4 regions of the Pseudomonas silesiensis genome follow, and region 3 is predicted to be linked to each of the others. Evidence: predicted binding sites of a transcription regulator. Region 3 holds the regulator's gene; each other region holds the start of a gene.
What was found. Region 3 encodes FliA, which starts transcription of late flagellar genes. Its sites were predicted from a motif close to CTAAAGTTTNNNNNNNNNNNGCCGNTAA; they were not measured.
Positions count from the first base shown of each region.

Region 1: a site for FliA is predicted at 2,530-2,557, ahead of motA (flagellar motor stator protein MotA). Genes of this name have one in related genera too.
Region 2: a site for FliA is predicted at 1,624-1,651, ahead of PMA3_RS01345 (methyl-accepting chemotaxis protein). Genes of this name have one in related genera too.
Region 4: a site for FliA is predicted at 6,125-6,152, ahead of PMA3_RS13270 (methyl-accepting chemotaxis protein). Genes of this name have one in related genera too.

Region 1 is NZ_CP014870.1:453,736-461,700, forward strand. Features, by position in the region: gene asd (archaetidylserine decarboxylase) at 1-32, opposite strand, end outside; gene PMA3_RS01995 (rhodanese-like domain-containing protein) at 50-865, opposite strand; gene PMA3_RS02000 (HDOD domain-containing protein) at 909-2,447, opposite strand; gene motA (flagellar motor stator protein MotA) at 2,626-3,477, shown strand; gene motB (flagellar motor protein MotB) at 3,481-4,509, shown strand; gene rsgA (small ribosomal subunit biogenesis GTPase RsgA) at 4,598-5,629, opposite strand; gene orn (oligoribonuclease) at 5,737-6,279, shown strand; gene PMA3_RS02025 (trimeric intracellular cation channel family protein) at 6,480-7,091, shown strand; gene queG (tRNA epoxyqueuosine(34) reductase QueG) at 7,223-7,965, opposite strand, start outside.
Region 2 is NZ_CP014870.1:295,648-303,612, forward strand. Features, by position in the region: gene PMA3_RS01345 (methyl-accepting chemotaxis protein) at 1-1,582, opposite strand, end outside; gene PMA3_RS01350 (16S rRNA (uracil(1498)-N(3))-methyltransferase) at 1,763-2,470, opposite strand; gene tatC (twin-arginine translocase subunit TatC) at 2,467-3,261, opposite strand; gene tatB (Sec-independent protein translocase protein TatB) at 3,258-3,713, opposite strand; gene PMA3_RS01365 (twin-arginine translocase TatA/TatE family subunit) at 3,724-4,002, opposite strand; gene PMA3_RS01370 (phosphoribosyl-ATP diphosphatase) at 4,028-4,360, opposite strand; gene hisI (phosphoribosyl-AMP cyclohydrolase) at 4,353-4,754, opposite strand; gene ubiB (ubiquinone biosynthesis regulatory protein kinase UbiB) at 4,836-6,440, opposite strand; gene PMA3_RS01385 (ubiquinone biosynthesis accessory factor UbiJ) at 6,437-7,060, opposite strand; gene ubiE (bifunctional demethylmenaquinone methyltransferase/2-methoxy-6-polyprenyl-1,4-benzoquinol methylase UbiE) at 7,060-7,830, opposite strand.
Region 3 is NZ_CP014870.1:4,888,995-4,896,959, reverse strand. Features, by position in the region: gene flhA (flagellar biosynthesis protein FlhA) at 1-1,543, shown strand, start outside; gene flhF (flagellar biosynthesis GTPase FlhF) at 1,555-2,886, shown strand; gene fleN (flagellar synthesis regulator FleN) at 3,003-3,833, shown strand; gene fliA (RNA polymerase sigma factor FliA) at 3,830-4,570, shown strand; gene PMA3_RS21600 (chemotaxis response regulator CheY) at 4,738-5,109, shown strand; gene PMA3_RS21595 (protein phosphatase CheZ) at 5,132-5,920, shown strand; gene PMA3_RS21590 (chemotaxis protein CheA) at 5,944-7,965, shown strand, end outside.
Region 4 is NZ_CP014870.1:2,945,474-2,953,438, forward strand. Features, by position in the region: gene PMA3_RS13245 (hypothetical protein) at 1-888, opposite strand, end outside; gene PMA3_RS13250 (hypothetical protein) at 951-1,529, opposite strand; gene PMA3_RS13255 (hypothetical protein) at 1,531-1,977, opposite strand; gene PMA3_RS13260 (AAA family ATPase) at 2,331-2,855, opposite strand; gene pnuC (nicotinamide riboside transporter PnuC) at 2,852-3,415, opposite strand; gene PMA3_RS13270 (methyl-accepting chemotaxis protein) at 4,362-5,996, opposite strand; gene PMA3_RS13275 (undecaprenyl-diphosphate phosphatase) at 6,289-7,119, shown strand; gene PMA3_RS13280 (DUF1294 domain-containing protein) at 7,116-7,544, shown strand; gene PMA3_RS13285 (MmcQ/YjbR family DNA-binding protein) at 7,541-7,900, opposite strand; partial or broken gene PMA3_RS13290 (LysR substrate-binding domain-containing protein) at 7,897-7,965, opposite strand, start outside.

The DNA of each region.
Region 1 (7,965 bases), 2.4 Mb from region 3:
TATTGGCTGAGGATAAACAAACGCTTATTCATTGACGGTCCTTAGAAACTTATTTCTCTACCGGGGTATCGGGATGGTTGCCCCATTCGCCCCATGAGCCGGCGTAGCCTTTGACCCGCGGAAAACCGAGGGATTTGGCCACCAGATAAGTGAAGCCAGAGCGATGGTGGGTCTGGCAGTGGGTGATCACTTCTTTGTCTTTGCTGATCCCGAGTTGCTCCAGGATCTGCGGCATGTCCGTGCGAATGCGCAGGTGACGGGCCTGATCCATGCCTGCGGTCCATTCGAAATTGACCGCGCCGGGGATGTGCCCTGCCTTGGCCGCCAGGACTTTTTCGCCGGAGTACTCCAGCGGTCCGCGGGCGTCCCAGATCGCCAGGTCGGCCGCGCCGAGACGGCTTTGCAGGTACTCGCGTGTAGCGATGGGTTCGTCGTGCAAGGTCAGGTGGACGGGACCGCCGACCGCAGGCGGGATCTGGATCGACATGGGCAAACCTTCCGCCAGCCAGGCTTTGAGGCCGCCGTCGACATAGTGGTACCGGCTATGGCCGATAACGTCCAGAAGCCAGATAAAGCGACCGGCCCAACCGCCGCCTTCGTCGTCATAGACGACGTAGACCGCATCGGGGTTGTGTCCCAGTTCGCCGAACAATGCTTCAAGCGCCCCTTGGGTCGGCAGCAGGCCTGGCGCAGGCGCCTGACCCAGTTGCGTACGCTTGGGATCGACAAAGCGGGCGCCGGGAATATGCCCTTCGGCATAACGCGCGCTGCTGGTCAGGTCCACCAGGATCAGTTCGCGGGATTCGAGACGGGTGAGCAGGTCGCTCGGCTCGATCACCAGGGTCAAGCCAGAGAAGTCAGACATGTGAGGTCTCCAGAGCACAAAGGGGTGGATTGTAGCGCAGCCTTCATTGGCCGCGGTGGCTAAAGCTGTGCAGGGCTTTTTCGATGCACTGCGCGGTTTTGCCGAAGGCTTGCACGGCGATCTCCGAGAACGGCCCGCCACCCTGGTCCGCCACCACAATCATGATCACCCGACCGTTGTTGACCAGTGAGCGCAGTAACAAGTGTTCACCCTCGAACTGCGAACGCAGGCTCGCCGGCAACAGGGCCGATATTTGCGCGTTGTTGGCCGGGGTCAGGCGCAGCTGCGCCTGTTGCGAGAGCAGGCGTTGCAGCACGGTGCTCTGGTTGACCGGAACGTTCAGGCTGGTGGCTGCCGTTGGCAGGCCGCAGGCCTGGTGGACCCGCAGATTGGCGTGAGTGCGGTCGGCCATCAGTATCATCACCCGTCGCATGCCGCACGCCACCAATGCGTCGCGAGCAGAGGTGGTCAAGTGCAGGGCATTGGCGAAGCGACTGGGTTGCATCAGCAATTCGGCGCATTGCCTGCGCCATTTCGCCAGATCTTCGGCGGACGGCGCCGGGGCCGAGGGCAAGCCCGCGTGACTGCGCTTGATGCCCCACGGCCAGATCAGCGAAACGGCCGGGTGCCACAGGTCTGGCATGGCGTGCTGGCGGGCGCTGGTGACGGCCTGTCGGTGCAATTGCTGCTGCACTTCGTCCATCGGCATTTGCAGGTAAAGGCCGGTCAGGTGGTGCCAGCGCTCAGCGTGCGGACTGTCCCAGGCCTGTTGCGCCGATAACGCCAGGCCATTGGCCAGCAACACCGTGTTCGCCGGTTGATTGAGCCAGCGGCGCAAGGTCGGATCGTCGTCGAGGCGGTTTTGCTGGCGCAAGGGGTGATCACTGTCGCGAGCGATGCGCAGGACCTTGACCAGTTCCCGCTGCTCGTTGAGCAGCAGCCGATAACCTTGCTGCACCCAGATCGGCAGGTGCCAGAGGTCGGCCAGGGCCTGGCCGATTTGCAGCAGACGTACGCCGAACAACTGCTTCTCGACGTTGCGCGCCGATTCGCCTTTATGGATGACCCGCCGCTCCCACTCTTCAAGCAACTGCGGATGGGTCAACGCCATCGGCCACAACGGCGAGAGAAACAGCAGGCTGCCCCAATGGATGTCCTGCCACAGCCGCGCCAGGCGACTGGCGAAAAAACCGTTGGCCTGTTGGGTCGCGTGCTGGCTGATCAGCTGCAGCTGGCGCAAGACTTTGGGGATCTTTGACAGCGGCTGGGCGGGCAGTTGGCCGAGCAGTTCTTCGGTGCGCTGCAAGCCGAGGCGATTGAGCGCTACTTCAAGGTTTTCAGCAGGAGTGGTCAGGCTGCCATGGGCATGCCGGTTGGCTTCGCGAATCACGCTCAAGGCCAGGGCAGGGCTGTGCTGCATCATGTCGGCGATATCGCGCAGCGAACTTCGCTTGTCGCGGACGGCCTTGCAAACCCGATCATGACTGGCTTGCGGAACGGGCAGTCGTACGCTGTCGAGCAGCTTGACCCAGCCTTCGAGCGTGCTCGGTGCCGGCGTTGGAACGTTCGTTTCGTCAGCCATGTGTGGACGCGATCATCGTCTGCTTTATCCATGTTCGGAGCGTATGCCCGGAACGGGCAAATTGGCTTTTCGCCTGAACGGGCTATAGTCTGGCGCAGTTTTGCCGATAAGGAGAAGAAGAGATTTTTCAGCTTCCGGATATGACCTTGAACCCGACTCAGTAAGTGCTCCCCACCCTATGGCTAAAATAATCGGCATCATCGTCGTATTCGCGAGCGTGCTCGGCGGATACGTGCTTTCCCACGGTAAAATTGCCGCCCTGATTCAGCCCTTCGAGGTGATGATTATCGGTGGAGCGGCCCTGGGTGCATTCCTGCAGGCCAACCCCAGTCACATGACGATGCGCGTGTTCAAGAAATCCTTGAGCATGTTCAGCTCGCGCTTCACCCACACCTTCTACCTTGAGGTGCTGGGGCTGATCTACGAGATCCTCAACAAGAGCCGCCGCGAAGGCATGATGGCCATCGAAGGCGACATCGAAGATGCCTCCGCGAGCCCGATCTTCGCCAAGTACCCGGCGGTTCTGAAAGACGAACGCATGACGGCGTACGTCTGTGATTACCTGCGCATCATGTCGTCCGGCAACATGGCCCCCCATGAGCTGGAAGGCCTGTTCGACATGGAGCTGTACAGCCTCAAGGAGGACCTGGATCACCCCTCCCACGCCGTGAACGGCATCGCCGACGCCATGCCCGGCTTCGGTATCGTCGCGGCGGTACTGGGTATCGTGGTGACCATGGCGTCCCTGGGGGATGGCGATCAGCAATCCATCGGCCTGCACGTCGGTGCGGCGCTGGTCGGTACCTTCTTCGGTATTCTGGCCGCCTATGGTTTCTTTGGTCCGCTGGCCCACTCCCTGGCCCACGATGCCAAGGAAGAACTGAATGTCTACGAGGCCATCAAGGCCTCGCTGGTCGCTTCCGCTTCCGGCATGCCGCCGTCGCTGGCGGTGGAATTCGGGCGCAAGGTGCTGTACCCGGCGCACCGCCCCAGCTTCGCCGAGCTGGAACAAGCGGTTCGCGGTCGCTGAGTCATGGAGAATAACCAGCCGATCATCATCAAGCGCGTCAAGCGCTACGCCGCCGGGCATCATGGAGGCGCCTGGAAAATCGCCTTCGCCGACTTCGCGACGGCGATGATGGCGTTCTTCCTGGTGCTGTGGCTGCTGTCCAACGCAACGCCTGAGCAGAAGATCGCCATCGCCGGTTACTTCAAGGACCCGATCGGCTTTACCGAAAGTGGCACGCCCTACATCATCGACCTGGGTGGTTCGCCCACCCTGGCGCCGGAGAACACGCTCAATCCCGAGGTCAAATCCCAGCCTCAGCCGGACAAAGTGACCATCGGTAACGAACAGGCCGAAGGCATGGCCGAGCAGGTCGAGAAAGAACGGCTGGAACTGCTGCTGCAAGAATTGCAGAGCAAGGTCAATGAAAATCCTCAGTTGCACAAATTCAAGGACCAGATCCAGTTCGAGATCATTGCCAATGGTTTGCGCATCCAGATCATGGACGCGGAAAACCGGCCGATGTTCGACTCGGGCAGCGCTCGCCTGAAACCGTATTTCGAAGATATTCTGCTGGCCATGGCCGACACCATCAAGGCCGTGCCGAACAAGATCAGCATCAGCGGCCACACCGATGCCACACCCTATTCGGGTACCGGTGATTTCGGTAACTGGGAATTGTCGGCCAACCGTGCCAACGCGGCCCGCCGTGCGCTGGTCGCCGGCCGTTATCCGGAATCGCAAGTGGCGCGAGTCGTCGGCTATGCCTCCTCGGCCCTGTTTGATCGGGACAACCCGTTCAACCCGGTCAATCGCCGTATCGACATCGTGGTGCTGACCAAAAAAGCCCAGCGTGCCATGGAAGGTACGCAAGGTGCGGAGCCTGCGCAGGAGCAGACGCCAGGGCAGGGCGCCCCGGGTGAAGTGCCGACCACGCCCGTCGACCCGAATGCGTTGCCTGCGGATAAAGAGCCGCTGCCGGCGCATGAGCTTCGCGAGCGCTTGAATCTGTTCGATGTCCCGGCGCCGAAACCGGGCGAGCCGCTCAAGCCGTGACCCACAAAAAAGCCGCGATGATCGCGGCTTTTTTGTCTTCGCAGGGTGCTGATCATTTTCGTGGCGCCACGAAAATGATCAAGACTACTTAGTAGCTGCTCTCCGGCAAGCTGGCGATGATCGAGCGGTAACTGTTCATCCGTTGCTGCTGCACTCGGCCCTCTTCCAGGGCCTTGAGCAAGGCGCAACCCGGTTCGCGGTCGTGCTTGCAGTCGCGGAAGCGGCAGGTGCCGATCAGGTCGTTGAACTCGATGAAGCCGGCTTCGACGTCGGCGCGGCTGACGTGACCCAGGCCGAATTCGCGGATACCCGGGGAGTCGATCAGCTCACCGCCACCGGGGAAGTGGAACAAGCGCGCGGTGGTGGTGGTGTGGGTACCCTGGCCGGACAGCTCGGAGAGCGGGCCAACGCGGGTGTCGACTTCCGGCAACAGGCTGTTGACCAGCGATGACTTGCCGACGCCGGACTGGCCGACGAACACGCTGATGTGCCCGTCCAGCTGCTTCTGCAGTTGCTCCATGCCGTTGCCGTGGTGCGCCGACACTTCCAGTACCGGATAGCCCAGCGTGCGGTAGACCGCCAGCAAGGCATTCAGCGCCGGGGCGTTGTGTTCGTCGATCAGGTCGAATTTGTTGAGCAGCAGCAGGGGGCGAATCCCCGCGTGCTCGGCCGCGACCAGATAACGGTCGATCAGGTTGGCGTGCGGCTCGGGCAGCGGGGCGAAGACGATGACGATCATGTCGACGTTGGCCGCCACCGGCTTGAGCTGGCCACGGCTGTCCGGACGGCAGAGTTCGGTTTTGCGCGGCAGTTGCGCCACGATCACGCCGATCCCCTGGTTGCCGGCACGCCAGACCACCTGATCGCCGGTTACCAGCGCCGGGAGGTTGGCGCGCAAGTGGCAGCGGAATACCTGGCCGGCCAACTCGCCATCGAGCGCTTCGACTTCGACCTGCACACCGAAGTGTGCGATCACCAGGCCGGTCTGTTCCGGACCCAGGTCGCCACCCTCGAGTGCCTCGACAGCCGAGGACTCGCGTTTGGCGGCGCGGGCAGCGCGTTCGCCCTGAATCTTTTCGATGCGCCAGTTTTGACGACGATTGAGTTGGCGTTTGGCCATGGGTGTTCCGTATCAAGAATGCAGCGATTAGGTAAAACGGCCGCGAGTTTAGCACGCCCGGCCACGTCCCTAGGCTAAACTGCGCAGCATTGCCTAGGAGTCGACATATGCAAAACCCGCAGAATCTGATCTGGATCGACCTGGAAATGACCGGTCTGAACCCTGATACCGACGTCATCATCGAGATGGCGACGATCGTCACTGACAGTGATTTGAACACCTTGGCCGAAGGTCCGGTGATCGCCATCCATCACAGCGATGAGATCCTCGCCGGCATGGACGAGTGGAACACCCGTCAACACGGCGGCTCGGGCCTGACCCAACGGGTTCGCGACAGCCGCATCAGCATGGCCGAAGCCGAAGCCGAGACCATCGCCTTCCTGGAAAAATGGGTGCCGAAGGGCAAGTCGCCGATCTGCGGCAACAGCATCTGCCAGGACCGTCGCTTTCTATATACCCACATGAAATCCCTGGAAAGCTATTTCCACTACCGCAACCTCGACGTGTCGACCCTGAAAGAACTGGCCGCACGCTGGGCGCCTAGCGTGCGCGACAGTTTCCAGAAAGGCAGCACCCACCTGGCCCTGGACGACATCCGTGAATCCATCGCCGAGTTGCAGCATTACCGCAAGAATTTCATCAAGTTCTGAATCAGCGGTGCCTTCACTGGCCTCTTCGCGGGCAAGCCCGCTCCCACAAGGTTATTCGCCGACCCTGTGGGGAGTGAGCTTGGCCACGAAGGCGTCCGATGGGTCACCCATTGACCATGCGGGTGAAAGTTCTTGTGTGCCCGCTTTTGGTGCTTCGGCGAAGTGAGTAGACTGCGCGCCTTCCTGCAAGGACCGCCCCCATGTTGCTGATGCTCTACCTGATCGCCATTACCGCCGAAGCCATGACCGGTGCCCTGTCTGCCGGCCGTCGCGGCATGGATTGGTTTGGTGTGGTGCTGATCGCGTGCGTGACGGCCCTGGGTGGCGGGTCGGTGCGCGACGTGCTGCTTGGCCATTACCCGCTGACCTGGGTCAAACACCCGGAATACCTGGTGCTGACCTCGATCGCGGCGATGTTCACCGTGTTCGCCGCACGCTGGATGCGCCACCTGCGTTCGCTGTTTCTGGTACTCGACGCCGTAGGGTTGGTGGCCTTTACCTTGATTGGCTGCATGACCGCGCTGGAAATGGGTCATGGCATGTTGGTGGCTTCGGTCAGCGGGGTGATCACCGGGGTGTTCGGCGGCATCCTGCGGGACATCTTCTGTAACGACATCCCGCTGATCTTCCGCCGAGAACTCTATGCCAGTGTGTCGTTCGCTGCGGCGTGGTGCTACCTGCTGTGCATCTATCTCGAACTGCCCGGCGAACAGGCGATCCTGATTACTCTGTTCGGCGGCTTCCTGCTGCGTCTGTTGGCGATCCGTTTTCACTGGGAAATGCCGAAGTTCGTCTACAACGACGAAGCCTGACACGGTCTCCTGTAGGAGCAGCCGGTCGACGCTCGATTGCTCGCGATGAGCCCGAGAGCGCCGCGGGGTGTCAGGTTTAAAGCGTTATCGTTGAAGACCATCGCGAGCAATCGAGCGTCGACCGGCTGCTCCTACAGCACACCGTGTTGTTTCAGGGCCCATTCCACATGTTCGCGGACCAGTTCCGATGGGTATTCGCGTCGCGCCTTCAACGCCTCCAGTACCGGAATGCTCGACGGCGCATTACCCAGGCCCACCGCGAGATTGCGCAGCCAGCGCTCATAGCCGGCACGGCGTAGCGGCGACCCTTCGGTGCTGCTGAGGAATTTATCCTCATCCCACATGAACAATTCAGCCAGTTCGGCGTTGTCCAGGTTATGACGCGGCTTGAAGTCGCTTTCCCCGGACGGGCGGGCAAAGCGGTTCCACGGGCAGACGATCTGGCAGTCATCGCAACCAAACACCCGATTGCCGATCAGCGGTCGCAAATCTTCGGGGATCGCGCTTTTCAGCTCGATGGTCAGGTAGGAAATGCAGCGCCGGGCATCCAGTACATAAGGGCCGACGAACGCATTGGTCGGGCAAATGTCCAGGCACGCGGTGCAGCGTCCGCAGTGTTCGCTAGCGTGGGGCGGGTCCACAGGGAGCGGCAGGTCGACGAACAGTTCACTGAGAAAGAAGTAACTGCCGGCCTTGCGATTCAACACCAGGGTATTTTTGCCGATCCAGCCCAGGCCGGCTTTTTCGGCAATGGCCTTTTCCAGCACCGGGGCACTGTCGACGAACGCGCGGTAGCCGAACGGGCCGATGACCGCCTGGATTTTTTCTGCCAGTTGTTGCACGCGTTTACGGATCAATTTGTGATAATCGCGGC
Region 2 (7,965 bases), 2.2 Mb from region 3:
TCAACTCTTCGATTTCTTCGGTGGACTTCTGGGTGCGCAGGGCGAGGCTGCGGACTTCGTCGGCGACGACCGCAAAACCGCGCCCGGCCTCACCGGCACGGGCGGCTTCAATCGCGGCGTTCAGGGCCAGCAGGTTGGTTTGCTGGGCCACGGATTTGATCACGTCGAGCACGCTGCCGATCTTGTCGCTTTCGCGCTTGAGATGACCCATGGCCTCGGTTGAGTGACCCACTTCGAGGGCCAGGCGTTCGATCTGGGCGATGGCTTCGCCGACCACTTTGTCACCCTCGCGGGCCTGCTGGTCGGCCGCGACGGCGGCTTCGGAGGCCTCTTCAGCGTTGCGTGCGACCTCCTGCACCGTGGCGGTCATTTCGTTCATGGCAGTCGCAACCTGGTCGGTCTCGACCTTCTGGCTATTGACCCCGGCGCTGGTCTGCTCGGTGACGGCGGATAGCTCTTCAGCAGCGCTGGCGATTTGCGTCACCCCATCGCTGATGCCGCCGATCAGTTCGCGCAGGCCTTGGGTCATGCTCTGGATGGCACGTTGCAGCTGGCCGAGTTCGTCCTGGCGCCGGGAGGTGAGGTTGTGAGTCAGGTCGCCTGCGGCGATGCGTTCGGCGACTCTGAGTGTCTGGTTGAGAGGAACCACGATCTGACGGGTAATGACCCAAGCCGCGAGCACGCCAAAAGCCAGGGCCAGCAGGGCCGCCAGCAACAGCATGTTTTTGGCGTGCGCGGCATCGGTGTCACGTACCACGGTCTGCGACGCCGTCAGCTTTTTACTCAGGTCGATCAGGAGATTGCCTTGTGCCGCCATGTGTTTCAGGGCAGTGGCGTTCGCCACCTGCGAGTCACGGAACTGGCCGACGGCGGCCCGATAACCTTTCAGCGATTCGGTGGCTTGTTGCAGATTGGCGAGGTGCTGTTCCGGCACCTTGGACGGCAGGTTCGCCAGGTTTTGCAGGGCCTTTTCGATAGCATCCAATGCCGGTTGTTCAGCTTCGGCCTTGCCGCTGTAGGTGTAGCCGCGAACCTGATAACGGGCTTGCTGGAGCAGTTTGCTCAGCTCGATCACGTTGCTGTAGTCGGCGACGCTTTCACCTTGCAGCAGGGATTTTTCCACTTCGCCGACCTGGGCCACGGCGTTGTCGGCGGTCGCTCCGAGCTTGCTGCGGGCGTCTTCGCGAGTGGCGGTGGCCTGGGTCATGTCGGCAAAGGCACGCTTGTACTCGGCGACGGCAGCCAGTTGCTGGTCGACCATGGCGGCGTCGGCGGGTTGTTCGATCAGCGTACGCGCGGTCTTCAAGCCGGTTTCGAGCTGACCCAGCAGGTCATTGACCGCCCCCGGGCCCTGTTCGCCGCGACGCATGTCGTAGTCCAGGCGGGCAATGCGCAGGTCTTTGGTCAGCTCATTGAGGCTGGAAATGAACCCGAGTTTGTCGCCACGGTTTGTCACCTCGTTCAGGCCGGTCCAGCCGGTGAAGGTGGTGAGCAAGGTCAGCAGGAGCACAAGACCGAAGCCGACACCCAGTTTGCGATTGACGCTGACGTTCCCCAGTTTCTCGGCTAGCCATTGGTACATGCTGCAACTCCCTTGAACCAAACGATGGTTTTATGAGAGCTGTATCGGCAGGACGCCGGGAATCTGTAGGAGCAGCCGGTCGACGCTCGATTGCTCGCGATGGGCTTACAAGCACCGCGTTCACCCAGGCAGCCTGCGTCATCGTTAACGACCTTCGCGAGCAAGGGGATTGCGTTATGGCTAGAACAGGCGGGCGAGCAGGGCGGTAACGGCGGTTTCGACCCGCAGGATGCGTTCGCCGAGCTGCACCGGTTGCAGGCCGGACTTGCCCAGCAAGTCGATTTCGTAAGGGATCCAGCCGCCTTCTGGACCGATGGCCAGGGTCACCGGTTCATCCAGGCCACGAGGGCAGGGCGGGTAGTTGCCAGGGTGGCCAACGAGGCCGAGCGTGCCGTCGGTGATGGCCGGAAGACGATCTTCGACGAACGGCTTGAAGCGCTTTTCGATAACGACGTCCGGCAGCACGCTGTCCCGCGCCTGTTCGAGGCCGAGGATCAACTGCTCACGAATCGCGTCCGGTTCCAGGAAGGGGGTTTGCCAGAAGCTCTTCTCGACGCGGTAGCTGTTCACCAGCACGATACGCGGCACACCCATGGCGGCCACGGTCTGGAACACCCTGCGCAGCATTTTCGGGCGTGGCAGGGCCAGTATCAGGGTCAATGGCAGCTTGGCGGGTGGGGGTTGATCGAGGGTGACGCGCAATTCCGCCTCATCGGCGTCCAGGCGCAGCAATTCGGCCGAGCCCATCAACCCGCCGATACGTCCGACCCGCAGGCTATCGCCCACCACCGAACGATGGACTTCCTGCATGTGAGTCAACCGGCGATCGCGCAGGATCACCCGGTCGGCCGCAATGAAGTCGGCCTCTTCGAGGAGCAGCAGGTTCACGGTTGGGTCGCTGGCGGCTGGTCGTTGTGATCGTCAGCCGGTTGATCGTCCGGGTGCTCGCCGCGTTTGCTGATCAGGCCGCTGAACAGGATGCCGATCTCGAACAACAGCCACATCGGCACGGCCAGCAGGGTCTGCGAGAAGATGTCCGGCGGTGTAAGGATCATGCCGACCACGAAGCAGCCGATGATCACATACGGACGGATTTTCTTCAGGTAGGCGACATTGACCACGCCGATCCACACCAGCAGCACCACGGCCACCGGGATTTCGAACGCCACGCCAAAGGCGAAGAACAGCGTCATGACGAAGTCGAGGTAGCTGCTGATGTCGGTCATCATTTCCACGCCGGCCGGGGTGGCGGCGGCGAAGAATTTGAAGATCAGCGGGAACACCAGGTAGTAGGCGAACGCCATGCCGGTGTAGAACAGCATGATGCTGGACACCAGCAATGGCACGGCGATGCGCTTTTCATGCTTGTACAGCCCCGGCGCGATGAAGCCCCAGATCTGATGCAGGATCACCGGGATTGCCAGGAACAGCGACACCATCATCGTCAGCTTCAGCGGCGTCAGGAACGGCGATGACACGTCGGTGGCGATCATCGTCGCGCCGACCGGCAGGTACTGGCGTAGCGGCGTGGAGACGAAGGTGTAGATCTGCTGGGTGAAGGCGAACAACCCGGCGAAGATGATGAAAATCGCCGCTACACAGCGCAGCAGGCGGGTACGCAACTCGGTGAGGTGCGAAACCAGCGGCATGTGCTGGTCGTTTTCAGGAAGATCGCTCATGGGGCTCGCGGCGGCAATGTGGGGTCATGAGGGGCCGGCGCCACAGGCGCAGCCGCAGGTGTAACGGGTTCAACCGCAGGTGCTGCAACCGCCGGCGGTTCAATGGTGCTCACCGTTCCGGTCGGGGCAGCAGCAGGCATGGCGACTGCTGTCGGAGAATGGTTGTTCTGCTCCGCCACAGGCACAACGGGTGTCGGCTCCTGCTGGGTCGGCGCGAAAATCTTCCGCGCCTCCTGCTCCATCGACAGAATGTGTTCGTTGTGCAGTTGCCGACGGATCTCGTCGGCACCGATTTCACGTTCAACTTCCTGTTTGATCGCGTTGAAGCTGCGCTTCAGGCGACCGACCCACAGGCCGGCGGTGCGCGCGGCGCCCGGCAGACGCTCGGGACCCAGCACCAGCAGGGCCACGAGGCCGACGAGCAGCAGTTCAGAGAAGCTGATACCAAACATTAGTCAGTGCTCACACGTCTTTGCGAATCGGCTCTTCGACTTTTTGCGCCTGCACGTCGATGGTGTGCGGCGGGTTCACGGACTGTGTGGTCTGTGGTTGAGCAGGGGGTACCGGTTGTTGCGGGGTCACCGTCGGGTCAGCCGGCTTTTCGTCATCGTTCATGGCCTTGCGAAAGCCCTTGATCGACTCGCCCACGTCGGTGCCGAGGTTCTTCAGCTTTTTGGTGCCGAACACCAGCACAACGACAACCAGGATGACGACCCAGTGTTTCCAGTCAAAAATGCCCATGATGCTGCTCCTCTCAAATAGTTGTTCAGGCGGACGGGCGCGAGGCTTTCTCGACGTGTCCGGACAGACCGAAGCGACGGTCCAGTTCATCGAGCACAGCCTGTGGATGTTGCCCCAGTTGGGCGAGCATGACCATGCTGTGGAACCACAAATCGGCAGTCTCGTAGATCACATCGCTGCAGTCACCGCTGATCGCGGCGTCCTTGGCGGCAATGATGGTTTCCACCGACTCTTCGCCGACTTTTTCCAGGATCTTGTTCAAGCCCTTGTGGTACAGGCTGGCGACATACGAGCTGTCGGCGGCGGCGCCTTTGCGCTCTTCCAGTACCTGGGCCAGGCGGGTCAACGTATCACTCATGGGTGTGTCCTGCGCTGTAGATGGCGTGCGGGTCCTTCAGGACCGGGTCGACGGTTGTCCAGTCGCCGTTCTCGAAGACACGGTAGAAGCAGCTCTGGCGGCCGGTATGACAGGCGATGTCGCCGACCTGCTCGACCATCAGGATGATCACGTCGGCATCACAGTCCAGGCGCATCTCATGCAGGGTTTGCACGTGCCCGGATTCTTCGCCTTTGCGCCACAACTTGCCACGGGAGCGTGACCAGTAGATGGCGCGGTTTTCGGCAGCGGTCAGTTCCAGCGCTTCCCGGTTCATCCAGGCCATCATCAGGACGCGTCCGGTCTTGTGATCCTGGGCAATCGCCGGCACCAGGCCATCGGCGTCCCACTTGATCTCGTCCAGCCAGTTTTTCATCATCGACTCCGACAGCGGGCCCGACACTTCATTAGTCGGGCACAGGCGTTGAAACAGTGTGCCAGCGTGCGGGGGCGCTGGCTATCGGCGAACGACCAGATACAAGCCGACGGCCACCATGATGCCGGCCGGCCAATGGCCCATTTCGTTCAATGGCCCGCCCGCGGCGAGTATCGTGCCGCCGGCCAGGTGCGCGCAACCGAGCAGGCGCAGGAACCAGTCGTCCTTGCGTCGATGCCACGGTGGTGGGGGATCGTTGGCGTGGGGCTGGGACATGCGTTCGAGCAGGTCACGGGCCATGTTCGCCAGGTGCGGCAGTTGTTCGAACTGGCTCTGCACATTGCCGAGCAAGGCTTTGGGACTGACCCGTTCGCGCATCCAGCGTTCGAGGAACGGCTGGGCGGTGTTCCACAGATCGAGATCCGGGTACAGCTGTCGGCCCAGGCCCTCAATGTTCAGCAGGGTTTTCTGCAGCAGCACCAGCTGCGGCTGCACTTCCATGTTGAAGCGTCGAGCGGTCTGGAACAGGCGCATCAGCACCTGGCCGAAGGAAATATCTTTTAACGGTTTTTCGAAGATCGGCTCGCACACGGTGCGGATCGCCGCTTCGAATTCGTTGAGTTTGGTTTCCGCCGGCACCCAGCCCGAATCGATGTGCAATTGGGCCACGCGACGATAATCGCGCTTGAAGAACGCGAACAGGTTGCGCGCCAGGTAGTCCTGGTCTTCCGGGGTCAGGCTGCCGACGATGCCGCAGTCGATCGCAATGTATTGCGGGCTCCACGGGTTGACCGTGCTGACGAAGATGTTGCCCGGGTGCATGTCGGCGTGGAAGAAGCTGTCGCGGAACACCTGGGTGAAGAAGATCTCCACGCCGCGCTCGGCGAGCATTTTCATGTCGGTGCGCTGGTCGGCCAGGGTGGCGAGGTCGGTGACCTGGATCCCGTAGATGCGCTCCATCACCAGCACTTTCGGCCGGCACCAGTCCCAATAGACTTGCGGTACGTAAAGCAGATCCGAGCCGTCGAAGTTGCGTTTCAACTGGCTGGCGTTCGCCGCTTCGCGCAACAGGTCGAGTTCGTCGTAGATGGTTTTTTCGTAATCCTGGACCACGTCCACCGGGTGCAGCAGGCGTGCGTCGGCCGAGAGCTTTTCGGCGGCGCGGGCGAGGATGAACAGCCACGCCAGGTCCTGGGCAATGATCGGTTTCAGGCCCGGGCGGATGACCTTGACCACCACTTCTTCGCCGGTTTTCAGTTGCGCGGCATGCACCTGCGCCACCGAGGCCGAGGCCAGCGGTTCGACGTCGAAGCGGCTGAACACTTCACTGATTTTTTTGCCGAGCTGCTCTTCGATCAGCCTGATCGACACTTGCGAGTCGAACGGCGGCACCCGGTCCTGCAGCTTCATCAGCTCATCGGCGATATCTTCGGGCAGCAGGTCGCGGCGAGTGGAGAGAATCTGTCCGAACTTGATGAAAATCGGCCCCAGGTCCTGCAGCGCCAGACGCAGTCGCGCACCGCGGCTCAGGTCCAGGGTCTTGCGCGGGAACCAGCGCCACGGCAAGGCATAGCGCAGCGCCAGCAGAAACCAGGGCAATGGCAGGGCGAACAGCAGGTCATCGAGGCGGTAGCGAATCACAACGCGCTGGATGCGCAACAAACGGCGGACGGCAAGCAGCTTCATGCGTTATCGCTTGGGTCGAGGGATCGGGAGAGGCGCTCGAAACGCGCCTCGAGACGTTCCAGATCGAGTTTGATCTGGTCCAGTTCGCTGAAACGGGCTTCGGCTTCGCGCTGCCCGACGAGGGTGCGCGACTCTTCGGCCAGGTATTCGCCCAGATTCTGGTTCAGGCTGGCGAACCCTTGCTGGTACCAGCGTGCGCGGCTGCGCAGATGACCGCCGACCAGATGCGTGGCGACCGGTCCCAGCCAGCGAGAGAGTTCGTACTCCCAGTCCAGCTCAAGGTCCTGAAGGATCGCCGCCAGTTCCAGCAGCACGCCGCTGTCGCCGTCGAGTTCGACTTCAGGGCCATGCAGGACCGAGGTCTTGTCCTTGCTCATCGCCAGTTTCAACAGGCTCGAGGCTGGTGCACGCAAGGTGCAGTCGGCGCCGGTTTCCCAGTGGGCGGCGAGCATCAGGCCTTCATCGCTGGGCAGGATGAACAGTTGCAGCGCCGGGCTGCGGCAGTCGACGGCAATCACCTTGCCGCTCAAATGCGCCAGCCGCGGCAACGCCGTGCTGTCGAGCCGCAGCACCCGGTTCAGTCCGAGTTCGACGCTGGCGAGCAGGCCGGCCAGCAACATCAGGGTTTGATGCCGCGGTGCAAGGCAACGATGCCTGCGGTCATGTTGTGATAGGTCACGCGGTCGAAACCGGCCTCGACCATCATCGACTTCAGGGTTTCCTGGTTCGGGTGCATGCGGATCGATTCGGCCAGGTAGCGATAGCTTTCCGAGTCGTTGGTGATCAGCTTGCCCATCAGCGGCATGAAGGCGAACGAGTAGGCGTCGTAGGCTTTGGACATCAGCGCATTGGTCGGCTTGGAGAATTCCAGCACCAGCAGGCGGCCACCCGGTTTCAGCACGCGCAGCATCGAGCGCAGGGCATCTTCCTTGTGGGTGACGTTGCGCAGGCCGAAGGCGATGGTCACGCAGTCGAAATGGTTGTCCGGGAACGGCAGCTTTTCGGCGTCGGCCTGGACGAATTCGACGTTGCCGGCCACGCCCAGATCCAGCAGGCGGTCACGACCGACCTTGAGCATGGATTCGTTGATGTCGGCGAGCACGACCTGGCCGGTCGGGCCCACGAGGTGCGAGAACTTCTTGGTCAGGTCGCCGGTGCCGCCAGCGATGTCCAGCACCCGGTTGCCGGTGCGAACGCCCGACAGCTCGATCGCAAAACGCTTCCACAGACGGTGCATGCCACCCGACAGGAGGTCGTTCATCAAGTCGTACTTGGCCGCTACCGAGTGGAATACCTCAGCGACTTTTTCCGCTTTCTGGCTTTCCGGAACGTTTTTGAAGCCGAAGTGAGTGGTGGGTTCGGCATCGCTGCCTTTGCGCTGATCAGTCATATCGCTGTCACCAAAAGAGAATGCGGGACATTCTAATCCCGGTGGCCTGCTTTGTCTTGGCAAGGCTGAGGGTAAGATGGGCAATCGCCGGGACGTTTTGCCGCAGCAGCGGTCAAGATGCTTCAGGAAAGTATC
Region 3 (7,965 bases):
TTCCATGGACGGTGCCAGCAAGTTCGTGCGCGGTGACGCCATTGCCGGTCTGCTGATTCTGTTCATCAACCTGATCGGTGGCATGGCGGTCGGGATCTTCCAGCATGGCATGACCTTCGGCGACGCCGGCAAGGTGTACGCGCTGTTGACCATCGGTGACGGTTTGGTGGCGCAATTGCCATCACTGTTGTTATCGACAGCTGCCGCGATCATGGTGACCCGTGCTTCCGGTTCCGAAGACATGGGCAAACAGATCAATCGCCAGATGTTCGCCTCGCCGAAAGCCTTGGCGGTCGCGGCCGGTTTGATGGCGGTGATGGGCCTGGTGCCGGGCATGCCGCACTTCTCTTTTCTCAGCATGGCGGCCCTGGCTGGCGGCGGCGCGTACCTGTTCTGGAAGAAGCAGAACAACGTCAAGGTTCAGGCCCTGCAGGAGGTGCAGCGTCAGCAGGAGCTGCTGCCGTCGCCGGCCCGGGCCCAGGAAACCAAGGAGCTGGGCTGGGACGACGTCACCCCGATCGACATGATCGGCCTGGAAGTCGGCTACCGCCTGATTCCGCTGGTGGATCGCAACCAGGGTGGGCAGTTGCTGGCGCGGATCAAGGGCGTGCGCAAGAAACTGTCCCAGGACCTGGGCTTCCTGATGCCGACCGTGCATATCCGTGACAACCTCGACCTGGCGCCGAGCGCCTATCGCCTGACCCTGATGGGGGTGATCCTGGCCGAAGCGGAGATTTACCCGGACCGGGAGCTGGCGATCAACCCGGGGCAGGTCTACGGTACGTTGAACGGCATAAACGCCAAAGATCCGGCTTTCGGCCTGGAAGCGGTCTGGATCGAAGTCAGTCAGCGGGCCCAGGCGCAGTCCCTCGGTTATACCGTGGTCGATGCCAGTACCGTGGTGGCAACCCATTTGAACCAGATTCTGTACAAGCACTCCAGTGAGCTGATCGGCCACGAAGAAGTGCAGCAACTCATGCAATTGCTGGCTAAAAGCTCGCCAAAACTGGCTGAAGAGCTGGTGCCGGGCGTGGTCTCGCTGTCACAGCTGCTCAAGGTGTTGCAGGCGTTGCTGGCCGAACAGGTACCGGTGCGGGACATTCGCAGCATTGCCGAGGCCATCGCGAACAATGCGGCCAAGAGTCAAGATACCGCCGCGCTGGTGGCCGCCGTACGCGTCGGCGTCTCCCGCGCAATCGTCCAAAGCATTGTAGGCACTGACTCCGAGCTGCCAGTGATCACGCTGGAGCCAAGGTTGGAACAGATATTGCTCAATAGTCTGCAGAAGGCGGGACAAGGCTCGGAAGAGGGCGTTCTGCTGGAGCCAAGCATGGCTGAAAAGCTGCAGCGCTCGTTGATCGAGGCGGCTCAGCGCCAGGAAATGCAAGGTCAACCGGTGATTCTGCTGGTAGCCGGTCCGATTCGCGCGATGCTGTCGCGGTTTGGCCGACTCGCGGTCCCGGGTTTGCATGTGTTGGCGTACCAGGAAATCCCTGACAACAAGCAAGTGACCATCGTTGCGACAGTAGGGCCCAACGGCTGAGGTAATGGTTCATGCAAGTTAAGCGTTTTTTCGCCGCCGATATGCGTCAGGCCATGAAGCTGGTTCGTGATGAGCTGGGCGCTGACGCCGCCATCATCGGCAACCGCCGGATCGCCGGTGGTGTCGAGCTGACTGCAGCCCTGGATTACAAGCTGTCGGCGCTGGCGCCGCGTGTGCCGAACATGGAGCTTGAAGACGAGTTGCGCAAGACCCAGTCGCGGATCGTCACCGCCCAGGCCGAACTGAGCCTGCGTAGCGAAGGCGAGAGCGACAAGGCGACCAATCGCCAGCTGTTCGCCGGCCTGCCGTTGACCGCCGCCGAGCCGCTGGTCGAGCCGACCTACACCGAACCTGCGCGTCCTGCGCCAGCGCCTGCCGCAGTGGCAACAGGCGGCGTCGACCCGCGGGCCTTCGACTCGATGCGTTTCGAGCTCAATAGCCTGCGCGAATTGATGGAAGTGCAACTCGGCTCCCTGGCCTGGAACCAGCTGCAAGGCAGCCGCCCGGCCCAGGCCAGCCTGTGGCGGCGCATGCAACGCATCGGCCTCTCCGGCCCGTTGTCCCGGGATTTGCTGGCGATGATTCCCGACATCGAAGAGCCCCGTCAGGCCTGGCGCATGTTGCTGGCGCACCTGGCGCGGATGATCAATACACCAGACATCGAACCCTTGGAAGAGGGCGGCGTGATTGCCATGGTCGGCCCTGCGGGCATGGGCAAGACCACCACCCTGGCCAAGCTCGCGGCCCGGTACGTGCTCAAGTACGGCGCGCAGCATATCGCGCTGGTGAGCATGGACAGCTACCGGATCGGTGCCCAGGAACAGCTCAAGACCCTCGGCCGCATCCTCAATGTGCCGGTGACACACGTCGACCCGGGGCAATCGTTGGTGCAGGCGCTCGACCCCTTGCTGCGCAAGCGTGTGGTGCTGATCGATACCGCCGGCCTGCAGGCCAGCGACCCGGCGCTGCGCATGCAGCTCGAAAGCCTGGCCGGGCGTGGCATCAAGTCAAAGAATTATCTGGTCCTGGCCACTACCAGCCAGAAGCAGGTGCTGACCGCCGCTTATCATAGTTACAAGCGCTGCGGGCTCGCTGGCTGCATCCTGACTAAACTGGATGAAACGGCGAGCCTGGGCGACGTGTTGAGCCTGGCCATCAGCCATGATTTACCAGTGGCTTACCTGACCGATGGCCCGCGGATTCCGGATGATTTGCATCTGCCGCGTCGTCATCAGCTGGTCAGCCGTGCAGTAAGCGTGCAAATGCAGGAAGAACCCAGCGAAGAAGCCATGGCTGATATGTTCGCTGATATTTATCACAGCCCGACCAAACAGGTCGGCTGAGGTAGCAATGAATAGTTTTTGTACCTACATCGATGGTCTGCCATGCATTGTTCCGTTTGTGAACGCGCAGCCAGTAATGTGGCCTCCGTCTATGCAAGACAAGGTAAAGAAATAACATGGGCAGCATGCATCCCGTACAGGTGATCGCGGTGACCGGCGGCAAAGGTGGCGTCGGGAAAACTAACGTGTCAGTGAACTTGTCCCTGGCTCTCGCCGAGCTCGGCCGGCGCGTCATGTTGCTGGACGCCGATCTGGGGCTGGCGAACGTCGACGTCCTGCTGGGACTGACACCCAAACGTACCCTGGCCGACGTGATCGAAGGCCGCTGCGAGCTGCGCGACGTTTTGTTGCAAGGCCCCGGCGGCATTCGTATCGTGCCGGCCGCGTCCGGCACGCAGAGCATGGTGCATCTGAGCCCGGCGCAGCATGCCGGCCTGATCCAGGCTTTCAGCGACATCGGCGATAACCTCGACGTATTGGTGATCGACACCGCGGCGGGCATTGGTGAGTCGGTCGTCAGTTTCGTTCGCGCCGCCCAGGAAGTGTTGCTGGTGGTCTGCGACGAACCGACCTCGATCACCGACGCCTACGCCCTGATCAAGTTGCTCAATCGCGACTACGGCATGAACCGCTTCCGCGTCCTGGCCAACATGGCCCAGAGCCCGCAGGAAGGTCGCAACCTGTTCGCCAAGTTGACCAAGGTCACCGATCGTTTCCTCGACGTCGCCTTGCAATACGTCGGCGCCGTGCCGTACGACGAAAGCGTGCGCAAGGCCGTGCAGAAGCAGCGCGCGGTCTATGAGGCCTTCCCGCGTTCCAAGTGCTCGCTGGCTTTCAAGGCGATTGCACAGAAGGTCGATACCTGGCCGCTGCCGGCCAACCCCCGCGGGCACCTGGAGTTTTTCGTCGAACGCCTGGTGCAACAAACCGCAGGACCGGTGCTATGACAGCCAGTGGCTACAACTTTTACAAGCAGTCGGCACGTGACGCGCAGTACGAGCTGATCGAGCGTTACGCGCCACTGGTCAAACGCATTGCTTACCACTTGCTGGCGCGTCTGCCGGCCAGTGTCCAGGTCGAAGACCTGATCCAGGCCGGGATGATCGGCCTGCTGGAAGTGTCGACCAAATATGACGCCAGCAAAGGCGCCAGCTTCGAGACGTACGCGGGCATTCGAATCCGCGGCGCGATGCTCGATGAGGTGCGCAAGGGGGACTGGGCGCCACGTTCGGTCCACCGCAATACCCGCATGGTCAGCGACGCGATTCGCTCGATTGAAGCTAAAACCGGGCGCGACGCTAAAGATCACGAAGTTGCGGCCGAACTCCAATTGAGTCTCGACGATTATTACGGGATTTTGAACGACACCCTGGGCAGCCGGCTGTTCAGTTTCGACGATCTGTTGCAGGACGGCGAACACGAAGGGCTGCACGAGGATGGCGCGAGTGCACATCCGGAGCCTTCACGGGATCTGGAAGATGATCGCTTCCAGGCGGCGCTGGCGGATGCGATTGCCAATTTGCCTGAGCGTGAGCGACTGGTGTTGGCGCTGTACTACGACGAAGAGCTGAATCTCAAGGAAATCGGCGAGGTCCTGGGGGTCAGCGAATCCCGGGTCAGCCAGTTGCATAGCCAGTGCGCGGCCCGTTTGCGGGCGCGTTTGGGGGAGTGGCGAGCGCGCTGAAGGCAGTGTGGGGACACTGCGAACGTGACTGGCGGGGTGGTGAACTGCGCCGGTCTCGATCTGTTGTGCTCCAGACAGTCATCGAGTGTATCGCCGGATTGATTGAAATGGCGCGTCCAGCTGTTGGGCGCGTTTAAGACTGCTTGGAGGTCGACTTGGACAAGAACATGAAAATCCTCATCGTTGATGACTTCTCAACGATGCGGCGGATCATAAAAAACCTGTTGCGTGACCTTGGGTTCACCAACACGGTCGAGGCGGATGATGGCACCACTGCCATTCCGATGCTCAACAGCGGCAGCATCGACTTTCTGGTCACCGACTGGAACATGCCAGGCATGACCGGCATCGATCTGCTGCGCCACGTGCGCGCCGATGAGAAGCTCAAGCACCTGCCGGTGCTGATGGTGACCGCTGAAGCCAAGCGCGAGCAGATCATCGAAGCGGCCCAGGCCGGTGTTAACGGCTATGTGGTCAAACCCTTCACGGCCCAAGCGCTGAAAGAAAAAATCGAGAAGATTTTCGAACGCATTGGTTGAGCAACGGCGCCACGGGGAAGCTATGGAGCATAAAGAATCTTCACAGGGCGATTTCGAGTCGACCCTGAAAAAACACGCGGTCGAACTGGTCGAAAGCCTTGAAAAAGGCAAGTTCGGCGACGCGGTGCAACTGATCCATGAGCTCAACCAGACCCGTGACCGCGGCCTTTATCGGGAAGTGGGCAAGCTCACCCGCGAGCTGCACAGCGCGATCGTCAATTTCCAGATTGACCCGCACATGCCGCAAGCCGAGGAAGTGTCCCAGATCACCGACGCCACCGAGCGCCTGGGCTACGTGGTCAGGCTGACCGAAGCCGCGGCCAACCGCACCATGGACCTGGTAGAGAACGCCACGCCGCTGGTCAACAGCCTGAGCAACGAAGCCCAGGCGCTGAGCACGGACTGGGGGCGCTTCATGCGTCGCGAAGTCGGGGCTGAAGAGTTCCGCGAACTGGCCCGGCGGGTCGACGGTTTCCTGACACGCAGCAGCGCCGACAACCGCATTGTGTCGAGCAACCTCAACGATATCCTGCTCGCCCAGGATTATCAGGACCTCACCGGTCAAGTGATCAAGCGTGTGACTCAATTGGTCACCGAAGTTGAAAGCAACCTGCTCAAACTCGTGCTGATGGCCAGTCAGGTGGACCGCTTTGCGGGCATCGAACATGACCGTGAAGCGATGCGGGCAGAAAAAGATCCGCAAAAACAGCTCTCTCAGGGTGAAGGTCCGCAGATTCATGCCGATAAAAGAGAAGACGTTGTGTCCGGTCAGGACGATGTGGACGATTTGCTTTCCAGCCTTGGATTTTAAGACCTGTTAGGAGCACCCCATTAATGAGCTTCGGCGCCGATGAAGAGATCCTTCAGGATTTCCTGGTTGAGGCCGGCGAGATTCTTGAGCAACTGTCCGAACAACTGGTCGAGCTTGAAAGCCGACCGGATGATGCAGACTTGCTCAATGCAATTTTTCGCGGTTTTCACACTGTAAAAGGAGGCGCCGGCTTCCTCCAGCTCCACGAGCTGGTGGAGTGCTGTCACATCGCCGAGAACGTGTTCGACATCCTGCGCAAGGGTGAACGTCGCGTCGACTCGGAACTGATGGACGTGGTTCTTGAAGCCCTGGACGCGGTGAACGGCATGTTCACCGAGGTCCGCGAACGCAGCCCGGTCACGGCGGCCACGCCTGAGTTGCTGGCGGCCCTGGCGCGTCTGGCCGAGCCGCAGTCGACCGACCAGGCGGCACCGGCTGCGGCCGTGGCGCCTGTGGCTGACAGCCCGTCGGATGACATCACCGACAATGAATTCGAACAGTTGCTGGACTCGCTGAACGCGGTCAAGGCGCAGGCCGAAGCGGCGCCTTGCGCGCCGGCACCGGTCAGCGGCAATGCCGCGGCCAGCGATGAAATCACCGATGCCGAGTTCGAGTCATTGCTCGATCAGTTGCACGGCAAAGGCCGGTTCGCCGTCGATGCAGTGGTTGCGCCCGCCGCGCCTGCAGCGCCCGCGACCCCGGCCACGCCGAAAGCGGCAGGCGACAGCTCCGACATCACCGACGAAGAATTCGAAGCACTGCTCGATCAGCTGCACGGCAAGGGCAACTTCGCGGTCGAAGCGCTGGAGTCGGCGATTGCGTCGGCTCCGGTCCCGGCTGCGCCAACGGCCGCAGCGGTGGGCAGCGATCTGATCTCCGATCACGAGTTCGAAGCGCTGCTCGACGAACTTCACGGCAAGGGCAAGTTTTCGGAAATCGGCACCGCGACCGGCGCCAGTGCGCCGGTGGCCACACCGCTCGCCAAGGCAGCAGCGCCTCAATCGGTCGCCAAAGCCGCCGAGCCAAAAGCCCCCGAGCCAAAAGCCGAAGCAGCGAAGGCCGCCCCGGCGCCTGTGCGTGCACCTGCGGCGCCACCGCCTGAGAAACCCGCCAGCGAAGCCGAGACCACCGTGCGGGTCGACACCGCGCGGCTCGATGAAATCATGAACATGGTCGGCGAGTTGGTGCTGGTGCGTAACCGCCTGGTCCGCCTGGGGGCCAACAGCGCCGATGAGGCCATGTCCAAGGCCGTGTCGAACCTCGACGTGGTCACGGCCGACCTGCAGACCGCGGTCATGAAGACCCGGATGCAACCGATCAAGAAGGTCTTCGGACGCTTCCCGCGCCTGGTCCGCGACCTGGCACGCCAGCTCAAGAAAGAGATCAACCTGGAGCTGGTCGGCGAAGAAACCGACCTCGACAAGAACCTGGTCGAGGCCCTGGCCGATCCGCTGGTCCACCTGGTGCGCAACGCCGTCGACCACGGCATCGAATCGCCGGAAGAACGCGAGGCCGCGGGCAAGTCCCGGGGCGGCAAGGTGATACTCGCGGCCGAGCAGGAAGGCGACCACATCCTGCTGTCGATCTCCGATGACGGCAAAGGCATGGACCCGAACGTGCTGCGCGCCATCGCGGTAAAACGCGGGGTGATGGACAAGGACGCGGCCGAGCGCCTGAGCGATACCGAGTGCTACAACCTGATTTTCGCCCCGGGGTTCTCGACCAAGACCGAGATCTCCGACGTGTCGGGTCGTGGCGTGGGCATGGACGTGGTGAAAACCAAGATTTCCCAGCTCAACGGCTCGATCAACATCTACTCGGCCAAGGGCCAGGGCTCGAAGATCGTCATCAAGGTGCCGCTGACCCTGGCGATCATGCCGACGCTGATGGTCATGCTGGCCAACCAGGCGTTCGCCTTCCCGCTGGTGAACGTCAACGAGATCTTCCACCTCGACCTGTCGCGCACCAACGTGGTGGACGGTCAGGAAGTGGTGATCGTGCGCGACAAGGCGCTGCCACTGTTCTACCTCAAGCGCTGGCTGGTC
Region 4 (7,965 bases), 1.9 Mb from region 3:
GGCAGTGTTGGTTACAGGGGCTTTCCAGCCATTTGGGGTCAGTTTTTGTTCAGTGGTTACGCCAGCCAGGCCGAATACGCCGACAGCGACGAAATCAGACTTGGTGACATCGTCATCGCCACGACCACCTCTGTTGCCATAACCATGGCCGTTGCCGTGATGGTCATCCTCTCTGGACACAGCTTTGCCAGCTGCGACAAACGCACCCCCAGCGGTAAAGGTGCCTGTGAGCGTGTCTTTCTTGTAAACCTGGGTGCCATGGTTTTCGACATTCATCCCAGTGGAGCTTTGGTTAGCCGCCGCCGCCGCGGTTGCTACACGGCCGCCCGATACAGCGATGGCCAGGTTGTTTTTCTGTTGGTTGAAGCTGCCGGAAGCCACGTTCATGCCAATGTTGCCGGAACCGTTGTTGCCTGCGTTGTTGAGGGTCGAGGAGTTGCTACTGGAGTAGTTTTTTGCAGAGTTGCCGGTGTTGTATTGAGTCGCGGCAGAAAGGGCGGTTGCGGAGCCGAAGATGAAGCTTTCGTCGGAAGTGGCCAGTGCGGCGGCGTTGTCTTGCTGGTTACCGTCACCGGCTGCAACGTTGGCGCCCATGTTGCCGTTGGAACCATTGAGCGAGTTGTTGCCTTTGGCGTCGTTCTCGGTGCCTGAGTTGGATGTTGTATTGCCATAGCTTTTTTGCACGTCCAGCACGGCAGCCTTGGCGCCAGAGCTGAGTGACAGCAGAGTGTCAAAGCTTGGGCCGCGATCATGCCCGTTGTTGCCGTGACCATTGCCGTGGCCATTGCCATGACCGCGATCATCATCGCGACCGCCTGCTTGTGCCGCGATTGCCATTACTGCTGCCAGTGCGAAAACCAGTGGTTTGAGAGCCATTGTAGGTTTCATGGTGTTTCTCCGTGCTTATTAGTTGGTTAAGTGTTTGCTTTCTAATTGCACTGCGTTTGGTCTCAGTCAGAGACCCGGATGCTCAGGGTGTTAGCCATGCGGTTCCCCACCCCGGCACTCTGGTTCACCTGAATCACTCCTCGGCTGCCGGTGAAGGCCTGGTCGCTGATAGCGACCTGGCGACTACCGATTGGAATGCCAGTTGCTCCTGAGTTTGGTTGCAACGCCACGTTCTGTTGAGAAAGGGCGCTATCGTCGACGCTTTGCGGTCCGGCACTGATGCTGATGCGCATTGCGTTGGCCATTTGGTTGTTGGCCCCGGCACTCTGGTTGACGCCCAGTACACCGTTGCCATTGCTGAAAGAGCTGCCACTTATCGTTGCTTTCGCGTTCATCGACGGGTTGGCGGCCGTGTCGATTGCCTGGATGACCCTGGTCGTCGCTCCCGCATCGGTGCCGATGGCGATGGCACGCACGTTGGTTTGCTGCTGTTGATCACCGGCTGCCTGGTTGACGTTGAAGTTGCCTTTGTACTGAGTGCCGGAGTTGTGAATGTCGGCGTTGTTAACCACGCGAACACCGGAATCAGCCATGGCGCTGGTGCAGCCCAGCAGAGCAAGTACGATCAGGGAGCGCGTCATGTCATTGGCCTCCGGCCATTTTGCTCAGGGGGGCGAGGCCGGAAGTCATTGCCCGATTGATGGTTCCCGAAATCGCGCCGCCACTGCCGCCACCATTAGCTGCTCGCATGCCAGGCATGCCGTTGGGGCTGGTGATGACGTTGAGGCCTTGCATGCCTGAGCCATTTGGGGGGATGTTGTTGCCAATGGAGGAGCCGCTGGCGACGTTGGCGAAGTCGCCATCGCTGAGCTCGGAATTGCTGAGGCTTCGGGTGACTCGTTCAGAAGGATTGACGTTGACAGCAGTAGGGTTGGGATCCTTGCCTCCGTCGCGGCCGATGTGCACCGGCTGAACGTCACGTCTGACCACGATGACCCCATTGCCTTCTGCTTGAACATTGAAGCTGAATATCGAGGTGGCGAATCCGACCAGCAGGAGGTGGGTTATTCCGTTGTTGAAAGTTCCCATGGCAACTGTTCCTTCTTCTGCGAGCTGGATCTGTCAGCGTTATGAAGGAGAGAGCGAAAGCTGTGCCGCTTTTTGATAGTCTTGGTAATTCAATAGCTTGCGAATTATGCCGCCAGGGGGCGTGTTAGGCACTGTTTCAAATCTGAGACAGTGCAAAGTGCCTGTATCAGGCCAAAGCGGTTGCGATGCTCTAGATCAAGGGTTGACGGCGATGTGTTTCATTTTCTTAACAGTGCTGGTGTAAAGAATATGAAGCCGTTCAAATGGCGAGTTTGAGCTCGGAGGGGTGTTTCAAAAATGGACACTTTCCCCCCAAAACAGGGGAATGCCGCGTCCGGATTCGCGAAAAACAGTCAGGAATCGAGTAGGAGTTCAACCGCCTTCAGGGCCTGGATGCGACGGGCTACCCAATCGCCCTGCAGCACCTGAACCGGTTGTCGATGGTGCTCCAGCCAGGCGAGGGTTTGATCGAAGAACGCCCGGCGTTGACCCAGTTCGGGCTGGCAACGCTGGCCGTCATCCGTCCAGGCGACGTTTTCGGGAGATAACAGCAGGTGCAAGTCGTAGCGTCTGGCCAGCAGTGCCTGTTCGATCCAGGCGGGGCAGTCACCAAACAGGGTCTGGCTCCAGAGGATGTTGCTCAGCAAGTGAGTGTCGAGCAGCAGTAACCGCGGCTGTCGGGCACGGGCCTCGTCCTCCCATTGCAGCTGTCCGCGGGCTATATGGGGAATATCGGCCAGGCAGGTGTCGCGCGGGTTCTGCTCGATGAACCAGCGGACATATTCGTCCACCAGGACGCCGCCGAAATGCGCTTGCAGCTGCGCCGCGAGCCAGCTCTTGCCACTGGATTCGGGCCCGGTGAGTACCAGGACTTTCATGTGCGCAATACCGGGTCGGCGCGCCATTCCCGCCAGCCTTGCACGGCGATCAGCAAAAACAGCGCGTAGAGGCCGGCGGTCAGGTACATCCCCTTGTAGACAAAAAGGCCGACGAAAACCACATCGAGGGTGATCCACAGTGGCCAGCATTGCACGCGCTTCTGCGCCATCCAGACTTGGGCTACCAGGCTGAAACCGGTGAGCGCCGCATCGAGCCAGGGTTGGGCGGCATCGGTCCAGTGGGCCATGGCAGCACCCAGCAGCAGGCTGCCCATCGCGCCGACGGCCAGGCTGAGCGTTATGGATTGACCATCGAGCTGGCTGATTTGCCGCCCTTGACGGGTTTCGCCCGCGCGCGTCCATTGCCACCAGCCGTACAGTTGCAGGGCGGCATAAATCACTTGCAGCAGCATGTCGGAATACAGCTTCACTTCAAAAAAGATCCAGCTGTAGAGCAGCACCATGACCAGGCCGATTGGCCAGCACCAGGGGTTCTGTTTGACGGTCAACCAGACGGCAATGACACCGAGGGTGGCGGCAAACAGTTCAAGCCCGGACATGGGGGTTCCTTGGGGAAAGTTGGGGAGGGGGATTGTAACGGGTAGGCGTGGGTGGCGGGTTGTTCGATCGTGTACATATCCGTTGCGGTTTCTGGTTTCTTTGATCGTGGGCATATCCGGTGCGGTTGCTGGTTTCTTTGATCGTGTACATATCCATTGCTGCGGTAACGGCTACTTAGGGTTTCGCCCTTACGGCGACTCACTTTTTTTTCAAACGCCAAAAAAAAGTAAGCAAAAAAAGGCTCGCCCCAAGCGTCCGGCCCCTCGCTAGGGCTCGGCGTTCCTTCGCTCCGGTGTCCATCCGGGGACACAGCCCGCAGGTTGGCTTCGCTACGACCTACATGCAGCGTGTTCGACTGCGTCGAACGGCGCTGCGCGCCACTCCCCGGATGAACACCTCCACTCAGCCTCCCGATATAGGTGCGGGTGGATCAAGATCAAGAGCTGCAGGCGAGCTAACGCTCGGCCTGATGAGTGGTGATAAGCGCTAGTGTACCCGGACCCCTGTAGGAGCGAGCTTGCTCGCGATGGTCGTTAACGATAACGCGTGTTTACTGGTTAAACGCGGCGCTCTTGGGTCCATCGCGAGCGAGCTCGCTCCTACAGGGGGACGCGTACGCTTCAAAGGATAGGCCGGCCGGTAGGCCGCCTCGCTTTGGCTTTGGCGGTGCACGCCCCATCGAGAGGCCGAGTGGAGGTTCTGCGTAGTGGGCAACCCGGCATGGATGCCGGGTTAGCCGCCCCCGGCCATGGATGGCCGATGGCGGCGGGCCCACGGAGCAGGACCGGAGCGAGGGCATGCCGAGCCTAGGCGAGGCACCGAACGAAAGGGGCAAGAGCGCTTGGTTACTTGGCGCTCTTCCAAGTGACCCGCTGTAAGAGCGGAACCATCAGCGGCCGTTACCGCAGCAACGGATATGTACCCATCAAAAGCCAGCAAAAAGCGCTACACCCGAAACTGCCTGAGCAACCCGTTCAACTGCTCACTCAGTTCCTTGAGATGCACACTGGCCAGGCTCGATTGTTCCGCCGCCAGCGCCGTGCTGTGGGACAAGCCGGCCGCCTGGGTAACGTTCTGGTTGATGTCCTCGACCACATGGGCCTGCTGCAGGGTTGCGCTGGCGATGGAGGCGTTCAGTCCGTTGAGGTTGCGCAGCGCCTGGCCAATGGCATTGAGGCTCGCACCGGCCAGTCCGGCCTGTTCGATGGTCAACTGCGAGGCGCGACTGCTGTCACCGATCACCTTGACCGCCGCTTCGGAATGACTTTGCAGACGCTCGATCATCGACTGGATTTCAGCCGTGGATTTCTGCGTTCGCTGGGCCAGCAGCCGCACCTCATCGGCCACCACCGCAAACCCGCGCCCTTGCTCGCCGGCCCGGGCCGCTTCGATGGCGGCGTTGAGGGCCAGCAGGTTGGTTTGCTCAGCGATGGAACGGATCACTTCCAGGACGCTGCCGATCTGCGTGCTTTCGGCGGCCAGGGTGCGAATCACGTCTACCGCCTGATCGATAGTGGAAGACAGCTTGTCGATCTGTTGCAGACTGCTATCGATGTTGACCTGGCCCTGCTGCGCCTGAGACTCGGCATCGCGCATTTCGCTGGCGGCGTGCTCGGCATTCTTGGCCACGTCCTGCACGCCGTAGGTCACTTCGTTGATGGCCGTGGCCACCTGTTCCATCTGTTGGGACTGCTGCTGGCTGCGTTGCTGGGCCTGAGCGGCATCGTTGCCCAACTCGTTGGAAGACTGGCCCAGGGCGTTGGCAGAGGCCTGCAGTTCGCTGATCACCTGGCGCAGTTTGGCGGTGAAGGCATTGAAGTGGCGAGCCAGTTGTGTGACTTCATCCTGGCCGTGGGTGTCGAGGCTGCGGGTCAGGTCGCTTTCGCCGCTGGCGATGTTGGCCATGGCGTTCACGGCTTGCTGAAGCGGACGCACGATGCTGCGGGCAATCAGGATCACCAGCAGCGTCATGATCAGGGCGATCACCAGGCCCATGAACGAGGCCTTCCAGGCCTGGGCGTAAAATTCGTCCTGCATGTCATCGATGTACACGCCCGAACCGATCACCCAGCCCCAGGGTTCGAACAGTTTGACGTAGGAGGTTTTCTCGACCGGGGCGCTGGCACCCGGTTTCGGCCAGCGATAGTCGATCGTCCCGGCACCCTTGGCCTTGGCCACGGCGACTATTTCGTTGAACAGCGCGAAACCGTCCGGATCGCGAATCGTCGAGAGGTTCTGTCCATCGAGTTTCGGATTGGTCGGGTGCATGACCATGACCGGCGTGAGGTCGTTGATCCAGAAATAATCGTTCTGGTCATAACGCAGGCCGCGAACGGCCGTCAGCGCCTGCTTCTGCGCAGCTTCCCGGGTCAGGGTACCGGCGGTTTCCAGGCTTTGGTAATAACTCAGAATACCGCTGGCGGTCTGCACCACATGCTGGGTTTTCTGTGCCTTGGCGTGATACAGGTCCTGGTGAATCTGTTTGAGCATCAAGGTGCCCAGCGTCATCAACATCAGGACGGCCACGATCAAAATGAGCCACAAACGTCGGCTGATCGACAAATTGCGCAAGCTGTTCATAACGCTGTCACTCCGGTTTCTTGTTCTTGTCATAATTGATCGCCAGCCTTCAACCACGCGATGCCGGACAGGCCTGGAAGCCTCAATCCTTATAAAGGCGGCAGCGTTAATCGGGCTTGTCTGATAGGATTTCGGCCCCGCGCGGAAAAACCTGAGTCTAAGTTGATTTTTCACGGAATTTTTATGGTTTTGTGGGGGAATTGCGCGCGCGGGACTTCATCTGCACTGATCACAGTGGCGTTCTGAAAATATTAACGGGGCATGCCGTGGCGCATCGCTTCTTGGGGGATTGATGGATCTTTGGACCGCCTTTCAGGCATTGATACTTGGCGTTGTTGAGGGACTAACGGAATTTTTGCCCATTTCCAGTACCGGGCACCAGATCATCGTGGCCGACCTGCTCGATTTCGGGGGTGAGCGGGCCATGGCCTTCAACATCATCATCCAGCTCGGCGCGATCCTGGCGGTGGTGTGGGAGTTTCGCCGCAAGATCTTCGATGTGGTCGTCGGCTTGCCGACCCAGCCAGGCGCTCGACGCTTTACCGCGAACCTGCTGATCGCCTTCATGCCGGCGGTGGTATTGGGGGTGATTTTCGCCGACCTGATCCACCATTACCTGTTCAACCCGATCACGGTGGCCACGGCGCTGGTCGTGGGCGGCGTCGTCATGCTGTGGGCTGAACAGCGTCAGCATGAAGTGCATGCCCACACCGTCGACGAAATCACCTGGAAAGACGCCCTGAAAATCGGCTTTGCCCAGTGTCTGGCGATGATTCCTGGCACCTCGCGCTCCGGCTCGACGATCATTGGCGGTTTGCTGTTCGGCTTGTCGCGCAAGACCGCCACCGAGTTCTCGTTCTTCCTGGCGATGCCGACCATGGTCGGCGCAGCGGTGTACTCGGGCTACAAATACCGCGACCTGTTCGTGCCGGCTGATTTTCCGGTGTTCGCCATCGGCTTCGTCACCGCGTTCATCTTCGCGATGATTGCCGTACGCGGCCTGCTCGTGTTCATCGGCAGTCACAGCTACGCGGCGTTCGCCTGGTATCGCATCGTGTTCGGCCTGTTCATCCTCGCCACGTGGCAATTCGGCTGGGTCGACTGGACCGCCGTCACGCCATGAACGACGCCAGCGCGCGCAACAAACCCGGACGCGGGTCCGGGGGCGAGCTTCGCCGTCCCCGGCTGAAGCTGCTGGTGTTTGCGATCCTGTGCGCGCTGCCGCTGTCGGGTTCGATGACGATGTGGCTGGGTGGCATTTCGCGGGTGCCCCTGGCGGCCTATGGCATTGTCAGCGGGCTGGCGTTCCTGCTGTATTGGAGCGACAAGCGCAAGGCTCGGCTCGATCGCTGGCGCATACCGGAAAACCTGTTGCATGCAGTGGAACTCGCCGGAGGCTGGCCAGGCGCCTTGCTGGCCCAGCAGGTGTTTCGGCACAAGACGCGCAAGCTTTCGTTTCAGCTGCTGTTCTGGATGATCGTGCTGCTGCACCAGGTGTTCTGGATCGACCAGTTGTTCCTTGGCGCACATCTTTTCGCGTTGCTTTAAAGCAGCAGTCCGACCTGGGTGCGCTTGGGTAACTTGCGCACCACCAGTTGATGGGAGCGTTGCAACAACGCTTGCAGTTCTTGGGCGCCGAGCGGGTAGGGCGTCGCCATGATGATCCACTGCGCTCGCGCCAGATAAGGCGCCGGATGAATCCCCGGACGGTCGCAATGACCGAGAAACAGATCCTTGTCGACCTTGAACGCCAGGGATTCGCCCCGCAGGTTCTGCAAGGCGAACATCTTGTTCCCGGCAATCGAAAACACCCGCACGCCGCCCCACTTGTAGTCTTCCCGCGCACCGGGCAATGCCAGGCAGAACTTCGCCACATCCTCTTCGCTCATGCGTGCGGCTTTCATAACAATCGTTCCCCACAGGCGTTGAATGATTCGATCAAATGGTCGATCCAGGCGCGCACCGCCGG